One region of the Streptomyces sp. NPDC042346 genome, then DNA from elsewhere that is predicted to be linked to it. Evidence: riboswitches for the same ligand, from Rfam matches in the RefSeq annotation. Region 1 holds a riboswitch; each other region holds the start of a gene.
The links. Region 1 has a riboswitch for cyclic di-AMP ahead of ACZ6K0_RS29355 (M23 family metallopeptidase). Riboswitches for the same ligand answer to the same signal wherever they lie in the genome.
Positions count from the first base shown of each region.

Region 2: another riboswitch for cyclic di-AMP. It lies ahead of ACZ6K0_RS33360 (transglycosylase family protein); the one in region 1 lies ahead of ACZ6K0_RS29355 (M23 family metallopeptidase).
Region 3: another riboswitch for cyclic di-AMP. It lies ahead of ACZ6K0_RS09650 (LysM peptidoglycan-binding domain-containing protein); the one in region 1 lies ahead of ACZ6K0_RS29355 (M23 family metallopeptidase).

Region 1 covers NZ_JBVJEH010000008.1:292,076-299,463, forward strand. Annotated here, with positions in the region: gene ACZ6K0_RS29340 (bifunctional acetate--CoA ligase family protein/GNAT family N-acetyltransferase) at 1-1,313, opposite strand, end outside; gene ACZ6K0_RS29345 (HPr family phosphocarrier protein) at 1,489-1,770, shown strand; gene ACZ6K0_RS29350 (GntR family transcriptional regulator) at 1,956-2,639, opposite strand; gene ACZ6K0_RS29355 (M23 family metallopeptidase) at 2,835-3,617, opposite strand; cyclic di-AMP (ydaO/yuaA leader) riboswitch at 3,631-3,793, opposite strand; gene ACZ6K0_RS29360 (M16 family metallopeptidase) at 3,994-5,361, opposite strand; gene ACZ6K0_RS29365 (M16 family metallopeptidase) at 5,388-6,734, opposite strand; gene ACZ6K0_RS29370 (DNA gyrase/topoisomerase IV subunit A) at 6,922-7,388, shown strand, end outside.
Region 2 covers NZ_JBVJEH010000010.1:342,261-349,648, forward strand. Annotated here, with positions in the region: gene ACZ6K0_RS33355 (transglycosylase family protein) at 1-948, shown strand, start outside; cyclic di-AMP (ydaO/yuaA leader) riboswitch at 1,207-1,380, shown strand; gene ACZ6K0_RS33360 (transglycosylase family protein) at 1,384-2,124, shown strand; gene eno (phosphopyruvate hydratase) at 2,495-3,781, shown strand; gene ACZ6K0_RS33370 (FtsB family cell division protein) at 3,872-4,342, shown strand; gene ACZ6K0_RS33375 (DUF501 domain-containing protein) at 4,383-4,925, shown strand; gene ACZ6K0_RS33380 (Ppx/GppA phosphatase family protein) at 4,922-5,836, shown strand; gene ACZ6K0_RS33385 (NAD(P)/FAD-dependent oxidoreductase) at 6,217-7,388, shown strand, end outside.
Region 3 covers NZ_JBVJEH010000002.1:219,361-226,748, reverse strand. Annotated here, with positions in the region: gene ACZ6K0_RS09655 (alpha/beta family hydrolase) at 1-1,191, shown strand, start outside; gene ACZ6K0_RS09650 (LysM peptidoglycan-binding domain-containing protein) at 1,185-2,105, opposite strand; cyclic di-AMP (ydaO/yuaA leader) riboswitch at 2,111-2,264, opposite strand; gene ACZ6K0_RS09645 (DUF6197 family protein) at 2,661-3,284, shown strand; gene ACZ6K0_RS09640 (phosphocholine-specific phospholipase C) at 3,333-5,357, opposite strand; gene ACZ6K0_RS09635 (SIS domain-containing protein) at 5,696-6,619, shown strand; gene ACZ6K0_RS09630 (FAD-dependent monooxygenase) at 6,651-7,388, opposite strand, start outside.

The DNA of each region.
Region 1 (7,388 bases):
TTGCCGATCGACTCCAGATAGAGGAGGACGACGTCCGTCCCCGGGTCGTCGTACCAGTGCTGGAGGAAGTCGTTGCCGGAGACGTCGGCGCGGTTGCCGGCCGAGATGAAGGAGGAGAGCCCCGCGCCGTGCCGGTGGAGCCCGGCGAGGAGCGCGATCCCGATCGCGCCGGACTGGGTGAAGAGCCCGATCCGCCCGGCGGCCGGCATGTGGGGGGCGAGCGAGGCGTTGAGCCGGACGTCCTCGGAGGTGTTGATGATCCCGAAGGCGTTGGGCCCGATGATCCGCATCCCGTACGAGCGGGCCTGCCGTACGAGCTGGCGCTGCCGCTCCCGGCCGGCCGGGCCGCTCTCCGCGTACCCGGCGGAGAGGACGACGAGGCCCCGCACCCCGTGCTCGCCGCAGTCGGCGACGACCTCCGGCACCCGCTCGGCGGGGACCGCGACGATCGCCAGGTCCACCGGTTCGCCGATGGCGCCGACGGAGGGGTGGGCGGGAATGCCGTCGAGCTCGGCGGGCCCGTCGGTGAGCGCGGCGTTCACCGCGTGGACGCGGCCGGTGAAACCGGCGCCGAGGAGGTTGCGGAGGACGGTCCGGCCGACGCCGCCGGGTGCGCGCCCGGCGCCGACGACGACGACGGACCGGGGGGTGAGGAGCCGCTGGACTGATCGCGCCTCCGCCCGCTGCTCCCGCGCGCGCTGGACGGCGAGGGAGCGGACGGTCGGTTCGAGGTCGAGGTGGAGCCGTACGGAGCCGTCCTCGAAGCTCCGCTTCTGGGTGTAGCCCGCGTCGGTGAAGACCTTGATCATCTTGTTGTTGGCGGGGAGCACCTCCGCGGCGAAGCGCCGGATGTCCCGCTCGCGCGCGACCGCCGCGATGTGTTCGAGGAGGGCGGAGGCGACTCCGCGCCCCTGGTGCGCGTCCTGGACGAGGAAGGCGACCTCGGCCTCGTCGGCCGGTCCCGAGGCGGGCATGCCCCGGTCGTCGATGCGGTCGTAGCGGACGGTGGCGATGAACTCCCCGCCCACGGTCGCGGCGAGGCCCACCCGGTCGACGAAGTCGTGATGGGTGAACCGGTGGACGTCCTTGGCGGAGAGCCGGGGGTAGGGCGCGAAGAAGCGGTAGTACTTCGACTCGTCCGACACCTGCTCGTAGAAGCTGACCAGCCGGTCGGCGTCATCGGCGGTGATGGGCCTGATGCGCGCGGTGCCGCCGTCCCGGAGCACCACGTCGGCCTCCCAGTGATCGGGATAGGCGTGCTCCGGTGATGCCGGTCGATCCGCCGCTTCCGACTGCTCCGACGCGCTCTGCATGGGGCCAGCCTACGGCCGGTGTACGACACCGGCACCGGTCGCGCGGCAGGGGCGTGCCGTGCAAGGTGGGGAGGACCGAAAGGCGGTCCGATCCGGGCCGAAGGTCGGCACGAGCACCGCGCGTCCCGTGAGAGACTGGTCTAGACAACCCGCTTGAGACTTGAAGGGCAACACCATGGCTGAGCGCCGCGTCAACGTCGGCTGGGCCGAGGGCCTCCACGCCCGCCCCGCGTCCATCTTCGTCCGTGCCGCCACGGCTTCCGGCGTTCCGGTGACGATCGCCAAGTCCGACGGCAACCCCGTGAACGCCGCCTCGATGCTCGCGGTGCTCGGCCTGGGCGCGCAGGGCGGCGAGGAGATCACCCTCGCTTCGGACGCCGACGGCGCCGAGGCCGCGCTGGACCGTCTCGCGAAGCTGGTCGCCGAGGGGCTCGACGAGCTCCCCGAGACCGTCTGACCCCGCCTTTCCCGTACGACGAGACCGCGGCCGCCGGAATTCCGGCAGCCGCGGTTTTCGCTTTTCCGAAACTTACGGAAACTCACGGAACCTTCCGGAATCCTCTGGAGCCTTCCGATGCCGATGTTTTCAGGCAGCACAATTCGGCTCCAGCGAATTTCTCTTCTTTGTATACGGTGCGCATGTTAATTCCGGCCGCTCGCCGTGTTGACGACATGTTGCGAAACCCTCACGCGCCCGCGCTCCGGCTTTTTGAGCCGGTGCAGCCCCAGCGAGCGCTCCGCGTGCAGCGCGGTCAGCGCCCTGGCCCGCTCGGCGTCGCCCCGCGCGACCGCGTCCACGATGGCGCCGTGCTCGGACCAGGCCTCCACGGCGTGGGCGGGCTGGTCGACCGCGTACATCCAGGCGATCTTGTGCCGCAGCTGGGTGAGCAGCGCCGTCAGGGCCGGACTGCCCGAGGCCTGCGCGAGCGTCTCGTGGAACCAGCCGCCGAGTGAGCGCAGGTCCTCGCCCTGGCCGCGCCTGGCCCGCTCCTGACCCAGTCTGACCAGGCCGCGCAACACCTTCAGGTGCGCCTCGGTGCGGCGCTGCGCGGCGCGGGCGGCGCCCAGGGGTTCGAGCAGGGCCCGCATGTCGAGCAGATCGGCCGCCTCCTGCTCCGTGGGCTCGGCGACATGGGCGCCGGCGTGGCGGCGGGTGACGACGAAGCCCTCGGACTCCAGGGTGCGCAGGGCCTCGCGGACCGGGACGCGGGAGACCCCGTAGCGTCGCGCGAGCTGCTCCTCGGTCAGCCGCGCGCCCCGCTCGAAGACACCGGAGACGATGTCGTCCCGGATCGCCGTGCATACCGATTGCGCGGGAACGCGCATGTCCGACCTCCGCCTTGATCCGCGAGAGACAATTCGAGCGACGCCTGTTCTGCGTCTGTTCCGCAAGTGTCCTGCGACTCTATTGCAGCAGGCCGGAATTTCCGATGGCCCCATGGAATCCGGCGATATGTTTCGGGCAGCGAAAAGCCCCGGCTCAGTACGAGCCGGGGCTTTTGCGACGCGATCCGCCGGGTGTCAGAGGCTGACGCCGCGGGCGCGGAGGTACGAGATGGGGTTCAGGTCGGAGCCGTACTCGGAGCTCGTCCGCGCCTCGAAGTGGAGGTGCGGGCCGGTCGAGTTGCCGGACGAGCCCGAGACGCCTATCTGCTGGCCCGGCTCGACGGTCTGGCCGACGTAGACCCCGATGGACGAGAGGTGACCGTACTGGGTGTACGTGCCGTCGTTCATCTGGATGACGATGTTGTTGCCGTACGCGCCGCCCCAGCCGGCCTCGACGACGGTGCCGGAGCCGACGGAGACGACCGAGCTGCCGTAGGAGGCGTGGAAGTCGATGCCGGAGTGGCTGCCGGAGGACCAGAGCGAGCCGCCGGTCTTGTACCCGGTGGTCACGTACGAGCCGGCCACGGGGAGCTGGAAGGAGTTGAGGCGGCGGCGCTCGGCCTCGCGGGCGGCGCGCTCGCGGTCCTCGCGGACCTCCTTGGCGCGGGCCTCGGCCTTGCGCTTCGCCTCGGCACGAGCCTCGGCCTGGGCCTTCGCCTTGGCGATGGCCTCGAAGGCCTCCTGCTCCTGGGCGGCGGCCTGGGCGTCGATCCGGTCCGCGAGCGAGTCCTCGGTGATCACCTGCGTGAGGCCGGTGTCCTCGACGGAGCGGTTGTCCGTGTCGGCGGCGAGCGCCGGGGAGGCGAAGGTTCCGATGACGCCGGTGGTGGCGAGCGTCGCTACGCCGGCGATGCCCACGCTGCGGCGTGCCATCCGGCTCGGACCACGATGCTTCCCGGTGGCACGGGTGAACGCCATGTAGGGGCTGATCCTTTCCTTCCTTCTCGCCTACCGGGTTAGCTGACGGGTTCGGAGCAGGAAGGTCTCCTACGAGCCCCTCCGCACATGGCGAAGGCGCCCGATTCACCCCAGGGACTGTGTGGGTCCCCGGCTCCCCAGGCTCGCGCCTGACGGGGACTCGGCGATGACTGTCCGCTGCCGCGACTGCGGCACGTGCACTGACGAACAGCCGGACCGACGCTATGCGGATCATCTTTCAATCACCAAACAGACACGCCTGTTTGTAAGACATGCCACAGGGCAGACGGTCACCCTTGCTCCCAATCCGGACAAAGCGGAAGGCCTCGACGAAAGCGGGACGTCGAGGCCTTCCGCCGGTGATCGGCGCGGGCGATCAGCCGGTCACGACGGTGACTTCACCGATGCCGAGCGCACGCACCGGCTCCGCGATCTCCGTCGCGTCGCCCACGAGCACGGTGACGAGCCGGTCCACCGGGAAGGCGTTGACCACGGCGGCGGTCGCCTCGACCGTGCCCGTCTCGGCGAGCCGCGCGTACAACTGGGCCTGGTAGCCGTCCGGGAGGTGCTGCTCGACCTGGTCGGCGAGCGTCGCGGCGACCGAGGCGGCCGTCTCGTACTTGAGCGGCGCCACGCCCACCAGGTTCTGCACGGCCGTCTCGCGCTCGGCGTCGGTGAGGCCCTCCGCCGCGAGGGTCCGGAGCACCTTCCACAGGTCGTCAAGTGCCGGGCCGGTGTTGGGGGTGTCCACCGAGCCGCTGATGGCGAGCATCGAGGCGCCGTTCCCCTCGGCGTCCGAGCGGAGCACCTGGCCGAAGGCCCGCACGCCGTACGTGTAGCCCTTCTCCTCGCGCAGGACCCGGTCGAGCCGCGAGGTCAGCGTGCCGCCGAGGCAGTACGTGCCGAGGACCTGGGCCGCCCAGACGCTGTCGTGGCGGTCCGGACCGATCCGGCCGATCAGCAACTGGGTCTGGACCGCGCCCGGACGGTCGACGATGACGACCCGTCCGGTGTCGTCGGCGGTGATCGGCGGCATCGGCAGCGCCTCGGCCGGCTCGCCCGTCCAGGCGCCCAGCGTCTCGGCGAGGACCTTCTCCAGGTCGACGCCCGTCAGGTCGCCCACCACCACGGCGGTGGCCGTGCCGGGGCGGACGTACGCCTCGTAGAAGGCGCGGACCGCGGCGGCGTCGATCGCGGCGACCGTCTCCTCCGTGCCCTGACGCGGCCGGGACATCCGGGCCGCGGCCGGGAAGAGCTCCTTGGAGAGCTGCTTGGCGGCGCGGCGGCTCGGGTTGGCCGTCTCGTGCGGGATCTCGTCGAGGCGGTTGCGCACGAGGCGCTCGATCTCGGTGTCCAGGAAGGCCGGGGCGATCAGCGCCTCGGAGAGCAGCCCGAGCGCCTTGGGCAGCCGGGAGACCGGCACCTCCAGGGAGACCCGTACGCCCGGGTGGTCCGCGTGCGCGTCGAGCGTGGCGCCGCAGCGCTCCAGCTCGGCCGCGAACTCCTCGGCGCCACGCTGGTCCGTGCCCTCGGAGAGCGCGCGGGCCATGATCGTGGCGACGCCGTCGAGACCGGCCGGCTCGGCGTCCAGCGGGGCCGGCAGGAAGATCTCCACGGCCACGACCTGCTGGCCGGGGCGGTGGCTGGTCAGCACCGTCAGACCGTTGGCCAGGGAGCCGCGGTCCGGGGCCGGGAAGGCCCAGGGCCGGGCGACGCCCGGCTCGGGCTGCGGGTGGAAGTCCATGCTCGTCAAAGACACGGCAGCGTCGGTCACTGGTCCGCTCCCTCTTCCTCGTCGCTGTCGCTCTCGCTCTGTTCGGTGGCCACCGGCTCGTAGACGAGCACCGCGCGGTTGTCGGGGCGCAGCCGGGCCTTGGCGGCCGCCTGCACCTCCTCCGCGGTGATGTCGAGGACCCGGTCGACGGCGGTGAGGGCGAGCTGCGGGTCGCCGAACAGCACGGCGAACCGGCACAGTTCGTCGGCGCGGCCCGCGACGGTGCCGAGCCGGTCGAGCCACTCGCGCTCCAACTGGGCCTGCGCGCGCTCCATCTCCTCGGCCGTGGGGCCCTCGGCGGCGAACCGGGCGAGCTCCTCGTCGACGGCCGCCTCGATCTGCGGGACCTCGACGCCGCCGGAGGTCTTGACGTCCAGCCAGCCCAGCGAGGGGGCCCCGGCGAGCCGCAGCAGGCCGAAGCCGGCGGCGACGGCCGTCCGGTCCCGGCGGACCAGGCGGTTGTGCAGGCGGGAGGACTCGCCGCCGCCGAGGACCGTCAGGGCCAGGTCGGCGGCGTCGCACTCGCGCGTGCCGTCGTGCGGCAGCCGGTAGGCGGCCATGAGCGCGCGGGCCGGGACCTCCTCGACGAGGACCACGCGCTGCTCCCCGCCCATGACGTCGGGCAGCGAGCCGTCACGCGGGGGCAGCTTGCCGTCGTGGGAGGGGATCGAGCCGAAGTACTTCTCGACCCAGGCGAGGGTCTGCTCCGGGTCGATGTCGCCGACGACCGAAAGCACCGCGTTGTTCGGCGCGTAGTACGTGCGGAAGAAGGCCCGCGCGTCCTCCAGCGTCGCCGCGTCCAGGTCGGCCATGGAGCCGATCGGCGTGTGGTGGTACGGGTGGCCCTCCGGGTAGGCCAGCGCGGTCAGCTTCTCGAAGGCCGTGCCGTACGGCACGTTGTCGTACCGCTGGCGGCGCTCGTTCTTGACGACGTCCCGCTGGTTCTCCATGGACTCGTCGTCCAGGGCGGCGAGCAGCGAGCCCATGCGGTCGGCCTCCAGCCAGAGCGCGAGCTCCAGCTGGTGGGTGGGCATGGTCTCGAAGTAGTTGGTGCGCTCGAAGCTCGTCGTGCCGTTGAGCGAGCCGCCCGCGCCCTGCACCAGCTCGAAGTGCCCGTTCCCCTGGACCTGCTTCGAGCCCTGGAACATCAGGTGCTCGAAGAGGTGGGCGAGGCCCGTGCGGCCCTCGACCTCGTGGCGCGAACCGACGTCGTACCAGAGGCAGACCGCGGCGACCGGGGTCAGGTGGTCCTCCGAGAGCACCACGCGCAGGCCGTTCGCCAACCGGTGCTCGGTCGCTGTCAGGCCGCCGGAGCCGGCCTCGGCCGTGGCCGTGTGACCCATGGGCATGTACGTCCCTTCGATCGCGATGTGAAAAAGTCCTGCCACTGTATGCAAGCGCGCCGACACCTGGCGAAGTTCCCGCCCCTTCCAGATGTCCCTCTTCCGGGTCGCGGTCGGCGTTGTCGGTGGCACGGTCCACAATGGTCCGCGTCAGATCAACCTTGTTGGTGAAGGAGCCGCAGCCGCGATGGCCCGCCGCAGCACGAAGACACCGCCGCCGGACGACGCGTACGAGGAGAGGATCCTCGACATCGACGTCGTCGACGAGATGCAGGGCTCCTTCCTCGAGTACGCGTACTCGGTGATCTACTCGCGCGCTCTCCCCGACGCCCGCGACGGCATGAAGCCCGTCCAGCGCCGCATCGTCTACCAGATGGGCGAGATGGGGCTCCGGCCCGACCGCGGGTTCGTGAAGTGCGCCCGCGTCGTCGGCGAGGTGATGGGCAAGCTCCACCCGCACGGCGACGCGTCCATCTACGACGCCATGGTCCGCATGGCGCAGCCCTTCTCCATGCGGCTGCCCCTCGTCGACGGCCACGGCAACTTCGGCTCCCTCGGCAACGACGACCCGCCCGCCGCCATGCGGTACACGGAGTCGCGGATGGCTCCGGCCGCGCTGATGATGACCGAGTCCATCGACGAGGACACGGTCGA
Region 2 (7,388 bases), on a different contig from region 1:
CAGGACAGCTGGGAGCGGAACGGCGGCCTCGCCTACGCGCCCAGCCCCGACCTGGCCAGCCGCGCCCAGCAGATCGCGATCGCCGACAAGGCGCTCGCCGCCGGCGGCACCGACTGGGCCACCTGCGCGCCCATCGCCGGCCTCACGAACGACGGCAGGGCCACCGGGATCAACCCCGGCCCGGCCGCCGCCCCGAAGGCGCCCACCGGGCCCGTGGCGGAGTCGAACCGGACCGCGGGCGTCCCGATCACGCCCTCGGAGGCCGCCGCGGCCGAGAAGGCCGCCGAGAAGGCCGCGGAGAAGACCGCCGGGTCCACCGGGTCCGCCGAGGCCGGTACGCCGTCGAAGGCCCCCACCGGGTCGACCGCCTCCGCCACGCCCACCGCGCCCGCCACCACGGGCACCCCGACCGCTCCGGCGACGGGGGCCACCACGGGCACCCCGACCGCTCCGGGTACCGCCGGTACGCCGACGGACCCGACCACGCCGACGGGCGGCTCGACCACCCCGGCCACGCCCGATGCGTCCCTTACGCCCGTATCGCCCGAAACGCCGACAGGTGACACCTCGTCGGCCACGCCCGGCACCGGCAAGCACCGGGGCGAGGCGGCCCCGGAGGAAACCGGCAAGACGGACACCTCGGCTGAATCCGGCCGACACGCCTCATCGACGGACGAGCTGGCGGAAAGCTCCGCCGCCACGCCCACGACTGACGCAATGAAGGATTCGGACACAACGGACAGTCAGGGTGCTTCGGGCGCGTACACCGTGCAGCCCGGTGACAACCTGTCCGAGATCGCGCAGGAGAACGAACTCCCCGGCGGATGGAACGCCCTCTACGACGCCAACCGCGGCACCGTGGGTGTCGACCCGGACCTCATCGTCCCTGGTCAGAGCCTTGACCTGACGATCGGTTCGGAGAAGAAGGCGGAGACGAAGGCCGGGTAGTTCGGGGGCGTATGTCCGGTTCTGGGTAAGTGAGACATGGGTCTCTTCGCCCCAACTGGCGTGTCACGTCCGCGAACTTTGCTCCCGTCACCTCTCACCTGCGCAAACACCCCCCGCCGGAAGGCAAGTAGGGGCGATATTTCCGCAATACGCCTCTTTGAACTTCCGGTGGGTCTGTGTCTACGGTCGTAACCGCTCGCCACCGCGGGCCCCGTCGACCGAAACGCCGAATCCTGCCGTCGGCCGATGGGAACAGTCGTCGCGTAAGCGCCGAAGGCAGGAGTGGGGGACCCAAGGTAAGTGCCGGTCCCGGCCGTTGAGACAGACGGCCGATGACCGGCTTGGGGTGAAGCCGCGTGCTAGGACACGCGGCCGGGCAACTTTCCGGCCCGAACCCGACAGCTCACCTCACAGGCGTCGGTGAGGAGAATCTCCATGCTGTTTTCCGGTAAGGGCAAACACCGTCGTCCCTCCAAGGCCACCCAGGTCGTCACCCTCGTCGGTGTCACGGGTGTCGCCGTCGCCGCCCCGCTGATGACCGCGGGCACCGCCTCGGCCGCCACGGTCTCCGAGTGGGACACCGTCGCCGCCTGTGAGTCCGGCGGCAACTGGGCCATCAACACCGGCAACGGCTACTACGGCGGCCTCCAGTTCTCGGCCTCCACCTGGGCCGCGTACGGCGGCACCGCCTACGCCTCGACCGCCAACCAGGCGTCGAAGTCCCAGCAGATCGCCATCGCCGAGAAGGTCCTCGCGGGCCAGGGCAAGGGCGCCTGGCCGTCCTGTGGCGTGGGCCTTTCCGGCGCCTCGTACGACGGCGGCTCCGCCGAGAGCGCGCCGCAGCAGGCCGCGCCCCAGCAGCAGACGCAGCAGCCGCGCCAGGAGCGGAAGGCCGAGCAGCCGACCACCCGCAGCGAGCAGCGCCAGGCCCCGAAGCAGTCGACGCAGCAGCACGCCGCGCCGAAGGCCGCCACCAAGAAGACGGTCACCACCCCGACCGGCAAGGTGGTCAAGAAGGGTGACGGCGAGTACAAGGTCGTCGCCGGCGACACCCTCAGCAAGATCGCCGAGGCGCACGGCGTCAAGGGCGGCTGGGCCAAGCTCTTCGAGCTGAACAAGGACGTCGTCGAGAACGCCGACCTCATCTACGTGGGCCAGCAGCTCCACCTCAAGTGAGCCCGGCGGCTCGGGTGAGTCCGGCGGCTCACCCGACCCAGACGACCCTCCCGCGGTGACCACCCCGGTCCGGCGCACTCTCCCCCGTGCGCGCCGGACCGGGGTTCCGTGCGTCCGGGGTTCCGTGCGTCCGGGGTTCCGTACATACGGGGTTCCGCGTCTACCGGGACCCTTTGGGGAGGACTTCGTAGTTACCGTCCAGTAGATCTGGGGTCCTTCGTCCCGAGATGCATGCCCTTGGGTCCTTTTTCGTCCCAGGGGGCGGGCGCACGGCCGACCGGACCCCCTGAGCCGGTTAGGCTCTTGTCGCAAGGCCGAGCGACCCTGCACCGGCCATGCGTCACATCCAGCGTCACATCCCAAAAAGGAGATGCTCGTGCCGTCCATCGACGTCGTCGTAGCCCGGGAAATCCTGGACTCCCGAGGCAACCCCACGGTCGAGGTCGAGGTCGGCCTCGACGACGGCAGCACCGGCCGTGCTGCTGTTCCGTCCGGCGCCTCCACCGGTGCGTTCGAGGCCATCGAGCTTCGCGACGGTGACCCGAACCGCTACCTGGGCAAGGGTGTCGAGAAGGCCGTCCTCGCCGTCATCGAGCAGATCGGCCCGGAGCTCGTCGGCTACGACGCCACCGAGCAGCGCCTGATCGACCAGGCCATGTTCGACCTGGACGCCACGGAGAACAAGGGCTCGCTCGGCGCCAACGCCATCCTCGGCGTCTCCCTCGCCGTCGCGCACGCCGCGGCCGAGGCCTCCGACCTCCCGCTCTTCCGCTACCTCGGCGGCCCGAACGCGCACCTGCTGCCCGTTCCGATGATGAACATCCTCAACGGTGGGTCGCACGCCGACTCCAACGTGGACATCCAGGAGTTCATGATCGCCCCGATCGGCGCGGAGTCCTTCTCCGAGGCCCTCCGCTGGGGTGCCGAGATCTACCACACGCTCAAGGGCGTGCTGAAGCGCAAGGGCCTCTCCACCGGCCTCGGCGACGAGGGCGGCTTCGCCCCGAACCTCGAGTCGAACCGCGCGGCCCTCGACCTCATCATCGAGGCCATCAAGGAGGCCGGCTACACCCCGGGCTCCGACGTCGCGCTCGCGCTCGACGTCGCCGCGTCCGAGTTCTACAAGGACGGCACGTACGAGTTCGAGGGCAAGTCCCGCTCGGCCGCCGAGATGACCGAGTACTACGAGGAGCTCGTCTCCGCGTACCCGATGGTCTCCATCGAGGACCCGCTGTACGAGGACGACTGGGCCGGCTGGAAGGTCCTCACCGACAAGCTGGGCGCCAAGGTCCAGATCGTCGGCGACGACCTCTTCGTCACCAACCCGGAGCGCCTCGCCCGCGGCATCGAGGAGGGCACCGCCAACGCCCTCCTGGTCAAGGTCAACCAGATCGGCTCGCTGACCGAGACCCTGGACGCCGTCGAGCTCGCCCAGCGCAACGGCTTCAAGTGCATGATGTCCCACCGCTCCGGCGAGACCGAGGACGTCACCATCGCCGACCTCGCCGTCGCCGTGAACTGCGGTCAGATCAAGACCGGTGCCCCGGCCCGCTCGGACCGCGTCGCCAAGTACAACCAGCTCCTGCGCATCGAGGAGATCCTCGACGACGCCGCGGTCTACGCCGGCCGCAGCGCCTTCCCGCGCTTCAAGGGCTGAGCCTCTCCGTAGGGCAGCTTCCGTACGTCCCCGTACTCGGTCCCGTACCGTGTGCGGGGACGTACGCATGAACAGGGGAGGCGACACGACATGGCCGCGAAGGACCGGGACCGGTTCTCGACCGCGACCCGGATCAGACTGCTCGGCGAGCAGACAGCCGCCCGTGTCTACCGCTCCCAGACCCGCCGGCAGGCCCGCCGCTCCCGGCTCACCGGCCGCGCGGCCTTCCTCGCGCTCGTCGTCTGCTCCCTCGTCGTGGCGCTCGCCTACCCGATGCGGAGCTACGTCTCCCAGCAGGGCGAGATCGCCGACCAGGAGCGCCGGGCGGCCGAGGCCGCACGCCGGGTCGAGGAGCTGCGGGACGAGAAGGCCCGCCTCCAGGACCCGTCCTACGTCCGCCGGCTCGCCCGCGAGCACCTGCACTACGTGCGGCCCGGCGAGACCGGCTTCACCGTGAACGACCCCGACGCGGAGCAGCGGCCCCGCGCCGACCAGGGAGCGGCGGAACGCCCCTGGTACGACAACCTCTGGGACGGCGTCGACCACGCCGACCGTCCCTGACCCCTCCTCCGCGACACACGAGCAAGGCAACCGAAAAAACATGGAAACGCCCCCTCCGCAGACCGAACGCACCGAGCCCACCGAGAAGGACATCGCCGCCTTCGAGCTCCAGCTCGGCCGGCCGCCCCGCGGCCTGCGCGCCATCGCGCACCGCTGCCCGTGCGGCAACCCGGACGTCGTCGAGACCGCGCCCCGGCTCCCTGACGGCACGCCGTTCCCGACGACGTACTACCTGACCTGCCCCCGGGCGGCCTCGGCCATCGGCACCCTCGAGGCCAACGGGGTCATGAAGGAGATGCAGGCCCGGCTCGCCACCGACCCGGAGCTGGCCGCCGCCTACCGGGCCGCGCACGAGGACTACATCGCCCGCCGTGACGCGATCGACGTCCTGGAGGGCTTCCCGAGCGCCGGCGGCATGCCGGACCGGGTCAAGTGCCTGCACGTCCTCGTCGGCCACTCGCTGGCCGCCGGACCGGGCGTCAACCCGTTCGGCGACGAGGCGCTCGCGATGCTGCCGGAGTGGTGGGCGAAGGGCGCCTGCGTCACGCCGTGCGCCGACAAGGAAGAGGAGAAGGGCGAGTGACCCGGGTCGCCGGAATCGACTGCGGTACGAACTCCATCCGCCTCCTCGTCGCCGACGTCCACCCCGAGACGGGTGACCTCGTCGAGCTGGACCGGCGGATGACGATCGTCCGGCTCGGGCAGGGCGTCGACAAGACGGGCCGGCTCGCGCCCGAGGCGCTGGAGCGGACCTTCGCGGCCTGCCGCGTGTACGCCGAGGTCATCAAGGAGCTGGGTGCCGAGCGGCTCCGCTTCGTCGCCACCTCCGCCTCGCGCGACGCCGAGAACCGCGACGAGTTCGTGAACGGGGTCGTGGAGATCCTGGGCGTCGAGCCCGAGGTCATCACCGGCGACCAGGAGGCCGCGTTCTCCTTCACCGGCGCCACCGGAGAGCTGCACGGCCCGGAGACGTACCTCGTCGTGGACATCGGCGGCGGCTCGACCGAGTTCGTCACCGGCAACAAGCACGTCGAGGCCGCCCGCTCCGTCGACATCGGCTGCGTCCGGCTGACCGAGCGGCACGTCCGGCACGACCCGCCGACCGCCGAGGAGGTCGCCGCGATCCGCGCCGACGTCCGGGCCGCGCTCGACCTGGCCGCCGAGACCGTGCCGATCGGCTCGGCGGAGACCCTCGTCGGGCTCGCCGGCTCGGTCACCACCGTCGCCGCCATCGCCCTCGGGCTCACGGAGTACGACTCCGAGAAGATCCACCACTCCCGGATCTCCGCCGCTCAGGTCGCCGAGGTGACCGACCGGCTCCTCGCCTCCACGCACGACGAGCGGGCCGCGATCCCCGTCATCCACCCGGGCCGGGTCGACGTGATCATCGCCGGTGCGCTGGTCCTGAGGGAGATCGTGGAGCGGGTCGGAGCGAGCGAGGTCGTCGTCAGCGAGCACGACATCCTCGATGGGATCGCCCTATCCGTGGCATAGCGGGCATCTATCGAGCCTCCCGGCGACATGCCGTCGGGAAAGTTCGTGAAGTTCTTCACAAGGAAAAAGGCCCTGATGGCGTCGGAAGAGGGTCCGAAGGGGGTCTTTGGGCCCTCCGAGGGGCGTCTCAGGGCCCTTTCGTAGGTACGGGGGCCTCTTCGCTCGTTGTTTCCATCGCGTGAACGCACCCGGTGGTTCGGCGTTAACGAGGCCTCTCCAGGCCAGTTCACGAGGGGTGAACAACGTTCACCACCGCACCCCGGTTCCTTTGCAACGCCATGACATGGATCACGTGGGCGGCGGAGTGTAGCAGAGGTGTGCCAGGACCTTGTGAAGGGGCGCACGAGCACCCCCCTCGGACGGGGTGGATACTCGATCCCATGAGCACCACGGAGCGTCCCAGGATCCTCGTAGTAGGCGGCGGGTACGTAGGCCTGTACGCAGCTCGGCGCATCCTCAAGAAGATGCGCTACGCGGAGGCGACCGTCACGGTCGTCGACCCGCGGTCGTACATGACCTACCAGCCCTTCCTGCCCGAAGCCGCCGCCGGCAGCATCTCGCCGAGGCACGTCGTCGTCCCGCTGCGACGCGTCCTCCCCAAGGCCGAGGTGCTCACCGGTCGGGTCACCACCATCGACCAGGACCGCAAGGTCGCCACCGTCGCGCCGCTCGTCGGCGAGGCGTACGAGCTGCCTTTCGACTACCTCGTCATCGCCATGGGCGCGGTCTCCCGCACCTTCCCGATCCCCGGTCTCGCCGAGCAGGGCATCGGCATGAAGGGCATCGAGGAGGCCATCGGCCTGCGCAACCACGTCCTCGAGCAGCTCGACAAGGCCGACTCGACCACCGACGAGGAGGTCCGCCGCAGGGCGCTGACCTTCGTCTTCGTGGGCGGCGGCTTCGCCGGCGCGGAGACCATCGGCGAGGTCGAGGACCTGGCCCGTGACGCGTCGAAGTACTACCAGAACGTCAAGCGCGAGGACATGCGCTTCGTCCTGGTCGACGCGGCCGACAAGATCCTCCCCGAGGTGGGCCCCAAGCTCGGCCAGTACGGCAAGGAGCACCTCGAGGGCCGCGGTATCGAGATCTACCTCGAGACTTCGATGGACTCCTGCGTCGACGGCCACGTCGTGCTGAAGAACGGCCTCGAGGTCGACTCCAACACGATCGTGTGGACCGCCGGCGTGAAGCCGAACCCGGCGCTCTCCCGCTTCGGTCTGCCGCTCGGCCCCCGCGGCCACGTGGACTGCAACGAGAAGCTCCAGGTCAACGGCCTCGACTACGCGTGGGCCGCGGGCGACAACGCCCAGGTGCCGGACATGGTCGGCCGCAAGGCCGGCAACCCGAACGCCTGGTGCCCGCCGAACGCCCAGCACGCGCTGCGTCAGGCGAAGGTCCTCGGTGACAACGTGGTGGCCGGCATGCGCGGCTTCCCGCAGGCCGAGTACAGCCACGCCAACAAGGGCGCCGTGGCCGGCCTCGGCCTCCACAAGGGCGTCGCGATGATCGTCATGGGCAAGGTGAAGATCAAGCTCAAGGGCCGTCTCGCCTG
Region 3 (7,388 bases), on a different contig from region 1:
GGCGGCGTACCGGTGGCCGCGCAGGTCGCCGACGCGCTCGACGCGACCCTCGACATCTGTCTCGTCCGCAAACTGGGGGTGCCGCAGCAGCCGGAGCTCGCGATGGGCGCCCTCGGGGAGGGCGGGGTGCGGGTCCTCAACGAGCACGTGCTGCGCGAGACCGGCGTGGGGGAGCGGGATCTCGCGGCCGTGGAGGAGCGCGAGCACGTCGAGCTCGAACAGCGCACCCAGCGTTACCGGGGAAGTCGCCCGCCCGTGCCCCTCGACGGCAGGACGGTCGTGGTCGTCGACGACGGGCTCGCGACGGGCGCCACGGCCCTGGCCGCCTGCCGGGTGGTCCGTGCCAAGGGTGCCGCGCGGATCGTCCTGGCGGTGCCGGTCGCACCGCGCGGCTGGACCGCACGCGTCGGCGGCGAGGCCGACGAGACCGTGTGCGTCCGCGAGCCCGACTTCTTCTACGCGATCGGTCAGTTCTACCGGGACTTCTCGCAGACGACCGACGCGGAGGTGCTCGCCTGCCTCGACCGCAGCCGGGCCGCGCGCGGACCCGTCGTGCGGGACTCGGACGTCCGGATCCCGGTGACCGGAGCCACCCTCGGGGGACGGCTCGCCGTCCCCGACGGCGCGACCGGCGTCGTCCTCTTCGCCCACGGGAGCGGCAGCAGCCGGCACAGCCCGCGCAACCGCGCGGTCGCGGCGGCCCTGAACCGGGCCGGGCTCGGGACGCTGCTGTTCGACCTGCTGACCGAGAGCGAGGCGACCGACCGGGCGCACGTCTTCGACACCCCGCTGCTCGCCGGCCGGCTGGCGAGCGTCACGGAGTGGCTGGCCGGGGAGCCCGGGGGCAGCGACCTGCCGATCGGATACTTCGGGGCGAGTACGGGCGCGGCCGCCGCGCTGTGGGCGGCGGCCGATCCCTCTTCCGGTGTCGCCGCCGTCGTCTCACGCGGCGGCAGGCCCGACCTGGCGGGCGAGCACCTGGCCCGGGTGCGCGCCCCGACCCTCCTCGTGGTGGGCGGCCGGGACGCGCTCGTCCTGGACCTCAACAGACGGGCCCAGGCCCTGCTGCGCTGCGAGAACCGGCTGACCGTCGTCCCCGGCGCCACGCATCTCTTCGAGGAGCCGGGCGCCCTGGAGGAGGTGGCGGAGCTCGCCACGGACTGGTTCGCCGAGCACTTCCGGCGTCAGTAGGCCCCGTTGACGTTGTCGATGGAGCCGTAGCGGTCGGCCGCGTAGTTGCAGGCGGCCGTGATGTTGGCGACCGGGTCGAACAGGTCCGTGGACGTGCCCGGCACGTGATAGGCGTCGAAGGTCGGCTGGATCACCTGGAGCAGACCCTTCGAGGGGGTGCCGGCCACGGCGTTGGAGTCCCAGAGGTTGATCGCCTGGGGGTTGCCGGAGGACTCGCGCATCACGTTGCGGAGGATTCCGTCGTACGAGCCGGGGATGCCGTGCTGGGCCATGATGTCCAGCGAGGCGCGGATCCAGCCGTCGAGGTTGTCGGCGTACTGGGTGGCGGCTGCCGGGGCGGCCTGGACGGCAGGCGCGGCAGCGGGAACGGCCTGCGCGGCGGAGGCGCCAGAGGCGGCGGCCGGCGCCGCGGCACGGCGCTCGGAACGGCTCGCCCGATCCGTCGTGGTGGAGCTCTTCTTCTTCTTCTGCACGGTGGCAGGCGCCGGGGCGGCCTTCGCGGAATCCCGACGAATCGTCAGTTCGAGACCGGGGTGAATGAGTGACGGATTGTCACCCACGGCGGACTTGTTGGTCCGGTAAATCGACTTCCAGCCGCCCTGAATTCCCTTCTTATGGGCGATCAAGGAAAGCGAGTCACCGCTGACGACGGTGTACGTACGCGCGGCGACGGGAGCGGACGGCACGGCGGCGGGCCGCGCGGTGACGGGCTGCGCCGCGAAGGACTGCACCGCGTGGGACTGCGCCGCGTGGGACTGGGCGGCGATCCGGGGTGCGGACGAGACGGTCTCGGCGCCGGCCGTGGCGGGCATGACCAGCGGCAGGGCCAGGGCGGCCCCGCCCGTTCCGGCGAGTGCGAGACCGCGGGAGACGGTGCGGCGGCGGGGGCGGCGGTGCTTACCGTGTGCAGGCATGACGGGATTCCTCTCCGGCGCCTGCGGGGTGAGCTGTCGGGTTCGGACGGGAGATGTCCGGCCGCGCACACGCGGCTTCACCCCGAGCCGTTCCGGATTCCGGACCGGCGAATTCGTGGGTCCCCCGCTCCTGCCGTCGGGTGAAAGGGAGGTGTTTCGGGCGGCGGCAGGATTAGGCGTTCCGCTCGAATGGGGGTGACCGTAGGCCAGTAATGCGACGGATAACAAGAGGAGCTGGTCGTTCGCTCCCGGAATTGGATCTCCGAATTCAAGGAATTCAAGATCGACCGGACTCGGACCCCGGTGAACTTCCGTGCGCGGTACGGCCTGCGGCCGAATGGGTGCCCGGCGGCGGCGAGGGAAAGTGAACCGCGTCACCCGGTGAGCAATGTCCGAATATGCGACGTAATTCCGTTGGTGAGTAAATAGGAGGAAATTAGCCTCTGTGGGCTGTTCGCCCGAGCCGGACTCCGATGGGGGGCTAGGTATGGTCAAAAGTCGCAAACCCGACATTCTTCTTGAATGATGGAGGCACCCGACCCAGGAGCCCTCCGGATGCCGACCACCACCACCTCCCCGCTCAGCCCGGACACCCTCGACCGCGAGGCGGCCGCTCTCTTCGAGAGCGCCACCTGGCAGCGGATCGTCACCGACTGGACGGCCCCCACGCCGACGGTCGCCGAGCCGGCGGTCCCCGCGCCGCCGGCCGACTGGCGGGCGCTGCTCTCCGTGTCCGTGGACCAACTCGTGGCCGACGCGCTCGACGCGCTGCCGCCGCCCGCCCCCGCCGAGCGCACACTCCCGGGCCGGATCGGAGCCGTACTCCCGGACCGCCTCCATGCCTGGCGCCGGATCGGCCGCCCCGAGCTGCGGCCCTCGGTGCACCTCGGCTACGCGCGGCTGGTGCTCACCGAGTGGGGCTGGCAGAACGCCCCGTACAAGCTGCGCGACGCGCGGGGGGCGCGCTGCGTCTGCGGCGCGCTCCTCGCCGCCCACCGCCTCGGCCACGGCGGCGCGGACACCATGAACGAGGCCGCCGCCTGGATCATGACCGAGCTCCGGTCCCGGGGGTGGCACGACCTGATCGGTCCGTGGAACCGGGCGCCCGGCCGGACGGCCGCCGAGGCGGTGGACCTCCTCGACGCGACGATCCGCCGGGCCGCGCACGCCGGCCGGTGACGGGCGGTGGCGCCCCGCCCGTGCCCGTCACCTGCCGGGTGCGGGGGTTCAGCCGGTGACGCTCGGGGCTCCCGTCTCGATGTGGCCGGTGTACCGGCGTGACCAGGTCCCGTCGATGTCGGCGAGGATCGTGAAGTCGTACCAGCCGCCGTTGTAGGCCACCGCGTTGAAGAAGTCCTCGCGGCTGGAGTTCGCCGGGACCGTGTACGTCCACGGTCCGTCCGTGCGGTACGCGTTCGAGCGGATCGTGAAGGTCACCGGCGCCGCAGAGGTGTTGGTCATCCTGAACCAGAGGGCCGTCCGGCCCGTCCCCGCCTCGGGCGCGAACCGGGCCGCGACCTCCACGGCCTTGCCCGCCTTGGACGCGTCGCCGATGAAGCGCCGCAGGAAGCGGTTGGGGCCCATCATCGAGATGTCGTACTTCCCGGACCCCGACCCGAGCCCGATGTTGAAGTAGTCGGAGGCCGTGCCGCCCGCGTCGACCGTGTACTGCCAGGCCGCCGTGTCGCGGTGCTGGTACGGGTGGATCGAGAAGTGCGCCGCCTGCTTGGCCTCCGTCCCCTGGTTCGTCATCGAGAACCAGGCCAGGATCTTGCCGGCGGCCCCGAACTCGAACCGGTCCAGGTTGCCGTTCACCTGGTACGGCAGCGCGCGCGCCGGGCGGGTGCCGGACTCCTGCGCGGGCTGGGCGTTGTTCTGGGGCGCGGGGTTCGGCAGCGGGCCGCAGGTGGACTGCCCGATGACCTTCGCCGTCGACGGGAGGCCGGCGGGCACGCCGTACACGGGGTGGGCGAAGTCGAAGACGCTCGTCAGGTCGCCCGTCACGCGGCGCCGCCAGGCGCTGATGTTCGGACAGGTGGCGGGCGTGCCGAGAGCCGCCGTCCAGGTCTCCATGAAGCGGAGGACGGAGGTGTGGTCGAAGACCTCGGAGCTCACCCAACCGCCCCGGGTCCACGGAGACATGACGATCATCGGGACCCGGAAGCCCAGGCCGATCGGTACGCCGTCGAGGTACTCGCCCGGCGTCCCCGGCGGGGCGACCGGCGGCGGCACGTGGTCGAAGAAGCCGTCGTTCTCGTCGTAGTTGAGGAACAGCACCGTCGAGTCGAAGACCTCGGAGTCGGCGGCCAGCGCGCGGTACACGAGGTCGACGAAGTGCGCGCCGTCGCCGGGCGGCGCGTACGGGTGCTCGGAGAACGCCTCGTTGGCCACCACCCACGACACCTGCGGCAGCGTGCCGGCCACGACGTCGGCGCGGATGGCCGCGGCGATGTCGTCCGGCGTCGATCCGGTGACCTTCGGGACCGAGCCCATGCCCCGGTCGTACAGCGGGTCGCCGGGGCGTGCGTCGGTGAACTTCTTGAAGTACGCGAGGCCGTTGTCGCCGTAGTTGTCCTGGGCGTTCTGGTAGACCTTCCAGGTCATCCCGGCGCGCTGGAGCGCCTCGGCGTACGTCTCCCAGGTCAGCCCCGACTCGTCGCCGCCGTCCTTGCTGGAGCCGTCGATCTTGCCGCTCCACAGGAACGTCCGGTTGGGGCCGGTGGCGCTGAGCGTCGAGCAGAAGTACGCGTCGCAGATCGTGTAGTGGTCGGCGAGCGAGTGATGGAAGGGGATGTCCTCGCGGTCGAGGTGGCCGAGCGTCCGGGTGTTGCCCACGCCCGTGACCCAGTTGTCCATGCGGCCCTTGTTCCAGGCCGCGTGCTGCGAGGTCCAGCTGTGGGGCAGGTCGCCGTTGCACTGCGCGAGGGTCTCGCCGTCGACACCGCCGGCGGGCGGGGTGTCGCTGAGCTTCCACGGGTACTGACGGCCGCCCCAGTTGGGCTGGTTGAACATGCCCCAGCCGCCGGGCAGATTGCCCGCGGCGCGGTCGCCGAAGCCCCGGACACCGCGCAGCGTGCCGAAGTAGTGGTCGAAGCTGCGGTTCTCCTGCATGAGGATCACCACGTGCCGGACGTCGGTGAGCGTGCCGGTCGCGGCACGCGCGGCGGCCGACGCCCGGCCGGGCGGCAGCGCCGCCCCGGCGACGAGCCCCGCGCCGATCCCGACGAATCCCCTGCGGCTGATGGGAAGCATGCCCCGCCTCTCGTGTCACGGCGTGCCAGGGCGGCACGTCGGGAGACATGATGGGGGAGGGGAGCTTAAAGGTATACGTCTGTGCCGTAATTCCTGGGTGAACAGACCAGGGCCAGGGAAAACCGATGTGAAGATTGGTCCGATCTCATACCAATAGCGAATGTGCGTCGCGGAGGGTGGCGCCGCCGAGGTCGCGGTCGGCGAGGCTTCGGAGACACGTCCGGCAGCCGTCCGTGAACACCGGGCGCAGCGGGTAGCCTCCGCGTCCCAGGGCGTGGGCGCCCGCCCTCACGCGTCTTCCAGCGATGCTCGCGCATCCTCCTCGCAAGGAGTCCTGCATGACCACCTCTCGCACCGCCGTGGAGATCGCCTCGCAACCGGCCGTCTGGCGCCAGGCGGCGCGCGGTCTTCCCCGGCACACCGCCGCCCTGCCCCGCCGGGGCGAGCGCGTCGCCGTGATCGGCTGCGGCACCTCCTGGTTCATGGCCCTCGCCTACGCCGGGCTCCGCGAGTCCGGCGGCCACGGCGAGACCGACGCCTTCGCGGCCTCGGAGTTCCCCCACGGCCGCCGCTACGACCGCGTCGTGGCCATCACCCGCTCCGGCACCACCAGCGAGGTCCTGGCCGTCCTCGCCCGGCTGCGCGGCGAGGTGCCCACGGGTGCGCTCACCGCCGACCCCACGACCCCCGTGATGGACCTCGCCGACGAGGTCGCCGTCCTGGACTTCGCCGACGAGGAGTCGGTCGTCCAGACCCGCTTCGCGACCACGGCGCTCGCCCTGTTCCGCGCGCACCTGGAGGCCGAGGACGCCCTGCCGGCGGGCGTACGGCCCCTGGCGGAGGCCGCCGAGGACGCCGAGCGCGCCCTCGGCGTCCCGCTCGACGAAGCGGTGCGCACCGCCGGGCAGTTCACCTTCCTCGGCACCGGCTGGACCTACGGTCTGGCCCTGGAGGCCGGGCTGAAGATGCGTGAGGCGGCCGGGGCGTGGACGGAGGCGTACCCGGCGATGGAGTACCGGCACGGTCCGATCAGCATCACCGGCCCGGGGCGCGTCGCCTGGGGCTTCGGCGCCCTCCCGGCGGGCCTCGCGGACGAGGTGCGGAAGGTCGGCGGCACGGTCGTCGAGAGCGACCTCGACCCGCTCGCGGACCTGATCCGGGCCCAGCGCCTCGCGGTGGCGGTGGCCGAGGCCCAGGGGCTCGACCCCGACACCCCCCGGAACCTGACCCGTTCCGTGGTCCTGGCCGACCACCACGCCTGACCGCCCGGCCCTCCCTCAGGGCGGGCCCGGGTCAGGCCACCTCGTGTCCGGTGCCAGGCAGGCTCGGCGGCGTCCAGTCCGCGTGCCGCAGGATCGCGCCGACGGCCACCCGGGACGGTGCCAGCCGGAGGACGGTGTTGCGTACGGAGACGGCGAGAGGCCGGGTCAGCTGCCCGCCCATCCGGCCTGCCTGCCGGGCGGCGCGGGCGACGGCCTGGCTGCGCGGGCGCCGCTCGGCGTCGTACCGGGTCAGGGCCGTGTCGGGGTCCGGCGCCGCGGCGAGCGCGGCGGCCAGGGTGGCCGCGTCCTCCAACGCCTGGCAGGCGCCCTGACCGAGATGGGGCGTCATGGCGTGTGCCGCGTCGCCGAGGAGGGCGACGCGGCCCGCGACGAAGGAGGGCAGGGGCGCGACGAGTTCGTGGATGTCGTGGTGCAGCACGGCGTCGGGGCGGGTCGCGTCGAGCAGCGCGGGGATCGGATCGTGCCAGTCCGCGAAGCGGACCCGCATCGCCGCGAGCGCGTCGGGATACCGCACGCCCGGGGGCGAGCCCAGGACGGCATGCCACTCGGCGCGGCCGTCGGCGAACGCGATGTGGCCGAACTCGGCCCCGTGCCCCCAGGTCAGCTCGAAGTCGGAGGCGAGGCCGACGGGGACGTCCGTGACGGCCCGCAGCACGGTGGCACCGCTGTAGGCGGGACCGGGGTGGCCGGGGAACAGCCGGGCCCGGATCGCGCTGCGGACCCCGTCCGCGGCGACGACCAGGGCCGC